One region of the Sporolactobacillus sp. BBK16-2 genome, then DNA from elsewhere that is predicted to be linked to it. Evidence: predicted binding sites of a transcription regulator. Region 1 holds the regulator's gene; the other holds the start of a gene.
What was found. Region 1 encodes Rex, which represses fermentation and respiration genes when NADH is low (regulators of the CRP and FNR family bind a similar motif). Its sites were predicted from a motif close to TTGTGAAATATTTCACAA; they were not measured.
Positions count from the first base shown of each region.

Region 2: a site for Rex is predicted at 1,988-2,005, ahead of pplA (extracellular electron transfer flavoprotein PplA). Genes of this name have one in related genera too.

Region 1 covers NZ_CM187611.1:3,049,583-3,053,007, forward strand. The annotation lists gene AC6F33_RS15140 (CPBP family intramembrane glutamic endopeptidase) at 153-815, shown strand; gene map (type I methionyl aminopeptidase) at 933-1,688, opposite strand; gene AC6F33_RS15150 (redox-sensing transcriptional repressor Rex) at 1,802-2,446, opposite strand; gene AC6F33_RS15155 (ABC-F family ATP-binding cassette domain-containing protein) at 2,729-3,425, shown strand, end outside.
Region 2 covers NZ_CM187611.1:2,721,752-2,725,176, forward strand. The annotation lists gene AC6F33_RS13445 (FAD:protein FMN transferase) at 1-946, opposite strand, end outside; gene pplA (extracellular electron transfer flavoprotein PplA) at 1,053-1,958, opposite strand; gene AC6F33_RS13455 (FAD-dependent oxidoreductase) at 2,219-3,425, shown strand, end outside.

The DNA of each region.
Region 1 (3,425 bases):
ATATGTAACCATAAAAATGGTTCAAATAGTTATTAAAGGATAAAGAAAATCCGCTATGTTAAAATAGACAAAACAAGCAATAACCTTCTAGAATGCTTTCAGCTTTTCACAAATAATCCTAAATTATACAAATAGATATGAGGTGTCTGACTTTGGTTTTACGGTATATCCTGATCGTTCTTGTTTATCTTATCTGCTTTATATCTCCGCTGATTCCCGGATTTCCGAAAGGTGGATCGTCCTCCGGTGATGCATACGCAGCCGTCTTTTTCTTAACCTTAATTATTGTCTCACTGCTGCTAATACCCGAGCGTAGGTTGGCACGCGGTCCGGTTGCTTCTATCGGCGAGTCGATCGCTTGGGCAATTTGCGGTGTGTTCATCCTGTTCGTTCTTCAGATTGCGACAGCACTGATCAACAGCCTCATATTAGGTCAGCCGATCAGCTCGCAGCATACTCAGGATGTCGTCCAGATGACCCGCAAGGCGCCTTTGTTTATATTCGCAGTCAGCATCATCGGACCGATGCTTGAAGAAATTGTTTTCCGCAAGATTCTTTTCGGAAGTTTGAAAAAGGGCATTGGCTTCTTTTTTGCCGCGTTGATCAGTTCCCTAATCTTTGCTGCCGGCCATTTTGATTTTTCGCATCTGCTTATTTATGTTGTGATTGGCTTCTTTCTTTGCTATGCCTATCACAAGACCGGTCGCATTTGGGTGACCATGTTCATGCATGCAGCCATGAATGCCACTGTTGTTCTACTCAGCTTGAGTGTGCACATTCCGAATACAACCAGCTGGATTCACTGGTTTATGTAAAAGAGCGGTTGAAAAAATTTGGGAGGCCAAGTCCTTTCTTTGATCTATTAAACGTTTTTTTGTATAAAAACAGCGGGGCCCGTTAATTGGGGCTCCGCTTCTTCTATCCCGTACTCTTTATTCTTCATCAAGTGCGGTCAGAATTTCCGGACCGTTTTTCGTGATCGCCAATGTGTGTTCGTACTGTGCGGACAATGAACCGTCGATCGTGCGTGCCGTCCAACCGTTATCATCAACCTTTGAACGCCAGTCACCAATGTTCAACATCGGTTCAATCGTAATCGTCATGCCTTCTCTAAGGCGAAGACCGCGACCAGGGCGGCCATAGTGTGCAACCGGCGGATCTTCGTGCATTGTCGGTCCGATACCGTGGCCGACAAATTCACGAACAACGCTGAGTCCGCGATCCTCGGCATATTTTTGAATAGCGTAGCCGACATCGCCGAGCCGGTTTCCGACAACCGCTTGTTTAATACCTTCATAAAGCGATTCTTCCGTTGTCTTCAGCAAATGCTTCGCCTCATCAGAAATTTCACCGACTGCATAGCTCCACGCTGAATCCGACATCGCGCCGTTCAGATTAACGACCATGTCGATCGTGACGATATCTCCATTTTTCAGAGGCTTTTTATTCGGAAAGCCATGGCAGATTTCATCGTTAACTGAAGCGCAGGTCGCATACTTATAGCCCTGAAATCCCTTTTCTTCAGGAATCGCGCCGTGCTTTTCAAGAAATTCATTTACAAACTCTTCGATTTCCCAGGTCGTCACGCCGGGACGAATCATTTTTTTAATATGCTGATGCGCTCGAGCAAGCAGCTGACCGGATCTTTTCATTTCAGCAATTTCATTTTGTGATTTTAATTGAATCATTCCTGCATTCCACCTTATTTTTAAACCGCATAAGCGCGAACGAACTGCTCACTGTCCGCGCATGCGTTGATTCTTAACCAGTTAATGCTATGCACCTGTATTTTACCACTTAATCATTTAGAATTCCTTTCTTCCATCGAATGATTAAGAAAATAAATCAGCGCCTGAAGTTCAACCGTCATATCCACATGACGGACATAAGCGTTTGCCGGCAGAGACAAGGTCGTCGGAGAAAAATTTAAAAATCCGTGAATGCCTGATGCAAGCGCCATTTCCGCTGCTTCCTGCGCGTGTGCAGCTGGAACAGTTAAAATAGCGGCTGTTATGTCACTATTGTCGTCGGTTGCCAACGTATCCATTGCATAAATTTCCGTACCGCTGACTTCCGTACCGACAAGCGAAGGATCAATGTCATAGGCCTTCACGATCTTGGTATTGTTATTCTTTTGAAAGTTGTGATTGAGCAGTGCAGTGCCCAAATGTCCGACACCAATCAGGACCACTTTTGACAATTCATCTTGATAAAGTGTTTTCCTTAGAAAATCCATCAGATGCTGCGTATCGTAGCCGTATCCTTTTCTTCCGAGCGCACCGAAATAAGAAAAATCCTTGCGAATCGTTGTTGAATCGATTTGCACAAGATCTCCGAATTCCGAAGATGAAATACGCGTTTTTCCTACTGCAACCAAGCCCTGCAGTGTTCGATAGTACAGCGGCAGCCGCTCGGCAGTCGCCTGAGGTACATTTTGGTTCGCCATGACCGGGTCTTCCCCCCCCAATTTTACAAAACAGATCGTGTTGCCATCATTTATCTGTGTCTCTAGTTCAACTATACTATAATCATCATTATTTTTGTTATTTATTTCACAATCATGATCGAATTTGTCTTAATCCAACATTGCATGCCTCCGCAGTTGCCGAATAATTTACGAGTAGGCTACAATGAACATATCTATCTTATTATGTGTACAGATTCCGAAGCAAACATCCTGCTTCCGGAAAATCGACCGCTATTCCTAATCTTTCTGAGGTGAAAATCTGTGTTGCTCTTACAAACCAATGAGATCAGTAAATCCTTTGTAACTGATCTTGTTTTATCTAATATCTCCATAGAAGTACAGCTTGGAGAACGCGTTGCGCTGGTTGGCCGTAACGGCGCTGGCAAATCAACGCTGCTTAAAATTATTGCCGGAGAAATGAGTGCGGACAGCGGTGAGATCATCATGCCAAAAGACCGTACAATGGGCTACCTGCCGCAGAATGCCACACTCGACTCGACGCGCGGAATCTATGATGAATTGCTGTCTGTGTTCGGGCCCCTTATCGCACTTGAGAAGAGAATGCGTAAGATGGAAGAACAGATGGCGGATCCCGGCAGCTTTGCTAATCCTAAAGATTACGATCAGCTGCTGAAGACTTACGATGCAATGCAAGCAGACTTCCGCGAAAAAGGCGGTTTCACTTACCAGGCAGAAACACGCAGCGTGCTGAACGGCTTGAATTTCGGTGGCTTTCCCGATGAGACGCCAGTAAGCAATTTATCCGGTGGGCAAAAGACTCAGCTTGCGCTCGGCAAGCTCCTGCTCATCAAGCCGGATCTGCTGATTCTTGACGAACCAACCAACCACTTGGACATTGAAACGCTATCATGGCTGGAAGGTTACTTGCAGCGCTACAACGGCAGTGTGCTTGTCGTCTCTCACGACCGATATTTTCTCGATAAAATTGCGACAAAGG
Region 2 (3,425 bases), 330 kb from region 1:
ATTTTTTCGCATCGCTCATTCCGCCTTTAAGCCCGCCCGCAAACAGGACGGTGGAAAGCGCATCTCCGTCAGTCGAAGCATCTGTAATTACTGATACCCCTGCAATGTCATTCATAAATGGATAGCCGTCAAATGGGTTCAACAAATGATGATAGGTCTTACCATTCACCTTAATGAATCGTTCATAGATTCCAGATGTGACAATGGACTGATTGGACTCCTCGATTTTCCCGACAATCGCCCCGCGCGGTTCAAAAGGATTCTGGATACCAACGTTCCACTTTTCATCTGAGGCATTCTTCCCCAGTACGTAAATATTTCCGCCAAGGTCAACAATCGCAGACTGAACATGGTATTTCTTCAACACAGTTACCACTTCATCCGTGATAAAACCTTTAGCAATGGCGCCTAAGTCCAACCGCATGCCTTTATTTTTGAGAAAGATCGTGTGCTTTGAATCATTGAGGATCATTCGTTTGTATCCGATTAACGGAAGCACATGGTCAATCTCGCTCTGCTTCGGTTTTCTTGCATCGGAATAGCCGATATGCCACAGCTTCGAGAGCGGTCCAATGGTCAGATCAAAACCGCCATTTGAGCGTCCGCTGTACTTCTTCCCAATCTTGATCATGCGGTAAATGTCATTAGATACCTTAACCGGCTTAATTCCTGCCTCTTCATTCACCTGATCAATCTCAGACGAATCATGCTTATCTTCAACAGTCGTCGCGTCCGCCAACTCTTCGATCCGTTTAAAAACCGGCTTGAGTACATCTGCTTTCCCTTTATCAAAAATTTTCACCGTAACTACCGTGCCCATTATAAATTCGGTCCTGCTGTATGGGCTGCTGAGAATCTCCGCCTTAACAGGCTGCGCTTTATGCCCACATCCTGTCGTAATCAGCAGGCACACGATGACCATAAACATAATGCCGGTTTTTTTCATCAGTCTCAATCCTTCCAAGCGATCAAATGATCCCTATCTTATTATTTAAGAAAGGCTTTAGAGCAATTCCGTGCTCTAAAGCCTTTGATGGCACTGCTTCCATTCATTATTTCTCTTGGAAAACAAGATTATCGACTTCGATTGGCGTTGTATCGCCCTTTTGAGCTGCGTTAATCAACTGTGCCGCATAAATACGGAACGAATGACTGGAGTGTGTCGCGCCAGAGACAACATCCAATTCTTCAGCATTTTGTTTGTCAAGTAACGATTTGCTGAGCGCTGGAATATATTCTTTAGGTCCTGTGCCGGATTTTGCCTTCATCGCCTTTTCATATGCGGCATTTTCTGATTTTAGTTTTCCATTTTTGTCCAGAAAATCATAATTAACTTTTGTGATCTTACCGCCTTTAACTGTCATATCGATAAATGTTTTCCAGCCGTTGGTCGTGAGATTCTTTTCTGCCAACTTATAGACGCCGTCTTTCAGTTTTGCTTGTGCATCAACGACAATTGGTGTTGTGTCGCCTTTTTGTGCCGCCTGAATCAATTGCTGCGCATAATTAATGAAATGATCGGATGATTCGGTTGCGCCGGATACGGCTTCGACCTGCTGTGCATCTTGACTGGCAACAAGTGCTTTATTCAGCTTAGGGATGTATTCCTTTGGTCCGATTCCGTTTTTCGCCTTCATCGCTTTTTCATAAGCTGCATTATCTGACTTCAATTTTCCATCCTTATCCACGTAATTATAATCAGATTTAGTAATTTTTCCGCCTTTAACTGTTATGGACATTGTAGCTTTCCATCCGTGACTGTCCAATTCCTTTTCTTTTAATGAATAAGTTCCATCTTTCAAAGGTGCTCCTGCAATTAATTTTGCGGTTGCAGGTTCACTTGACCCGGAAGCCTTTTTTTCTGTGTTTGATTTGGTAGCGTTTTCATTTGATCCGCAGGCAGCAAGCATCATGATGATTAACAACCCCAACGGTAACAATAATTTTTTAATATGCATAGCTAACACTTCCCCCTTAAATCGACAATTTGTGAAATCTATCACATTATCTTGCTCTTTCATTTTACCATGTCTATGATTCATTTGCTACATCAAAATTGTGAACGTTTTCATTGTTTATTCTGTTGTTCGAGTCTCACTTGTAGACACATAGATATTCAGAGTGTAAAATTTAATTTAGGTAATTGTTATTTATTTCACAAATTGTTTCATACAATTATGACAGCGCTTTAATTCGTTTTTTCGAAGGGGGAAGAAAAATGGGGATTAAGAACATTGTAATTATCGGAGCCGGGTACGCCGGCGTCCATGCTGCGAAAAAATTGGCGAAAAAGTATAAGAAAGATGCTTCTGTCACCATTACTTTGATTGATCAGCACTCATACCATACGATGATGACAGAGCTTCATGAGGTTGCCGCGCATCGCGTGGAACCTGAAGCCATCAAATTCGATTTACGTAAACTCTTCAAACACACAAAAGTGAATCTAGTCACAGATCGGGTCAAGAACGTCGACCATGAGAATAAAACAGTGACCACTGAACATGCTGCATACAGCTATGATTATTTGATTCTCGGTATGGGCGGTGAACCCAATGATTTCGGCACGCCGGGGGTACGCGAGCATGGCTTTACACTTATGTCTTGGGAAGACGCAATGAAGCTGCGTGAACATATTGAACACATTGTTCGCAAAGCAGCAACGGAACATGACCCCGATAAGCGGCGTGCAATGCTTACCTTCGCTATCTGCGGCTCAGGCTTTACAGGTGTTGAAATGATCGGCGAACTGATCGAATGGAAAACGCGGCTTGCCAAGGTCAATAAATTGGCAGAAAACGATATTTCTTTGTATTTAGTGGAAGCGGTCCCAACAATTTTAAATATGCTTGAGCGAAAGGATGCAGGCAAAGCAGAAAATTATATGCGCAAAAAAGGCGTAACTATCTTAACCAGTTCGCCCATTGTAGAGGTTAAAGCAGACCGTATCGTCCTAAAATCGGGAGATGAACTTCCAACGCACACCTTGATTTGGACAGCAGGAGTAAAAGCGAATTCCCAAGCAAGCAGTTTCGGCATGAAATCGGCACGTGCCGGACGTCTGACGGTCAACAAATATATGGAAGCTGAGGGCTTGGATCACGTTTACGTCGTTGGTGATCTCTCCTATTATGAAGACGGCGGAAAACCCGTACCTCAAATTGTCGAAGCGGCCGAGCAAACAGCCGGAACGGCAGTTAAAAATATTGCATCTGCAATTAGCGGTGGCGAAAAATCGACATTTAAAGGCAATTACCATGGTGTGATGGTTTCGATCGGCGCCAGATACGGAGTTGCCCATTTAGGGAGTATGCATTTAAGCGGATTTTTTGCCATTTTAATGAAGCATATGGTCAACCTGTACTATTTCTTTGGCCTTCGCAGCGCACATTATATGTTCCATTACATTATGCATGAATTTTTCC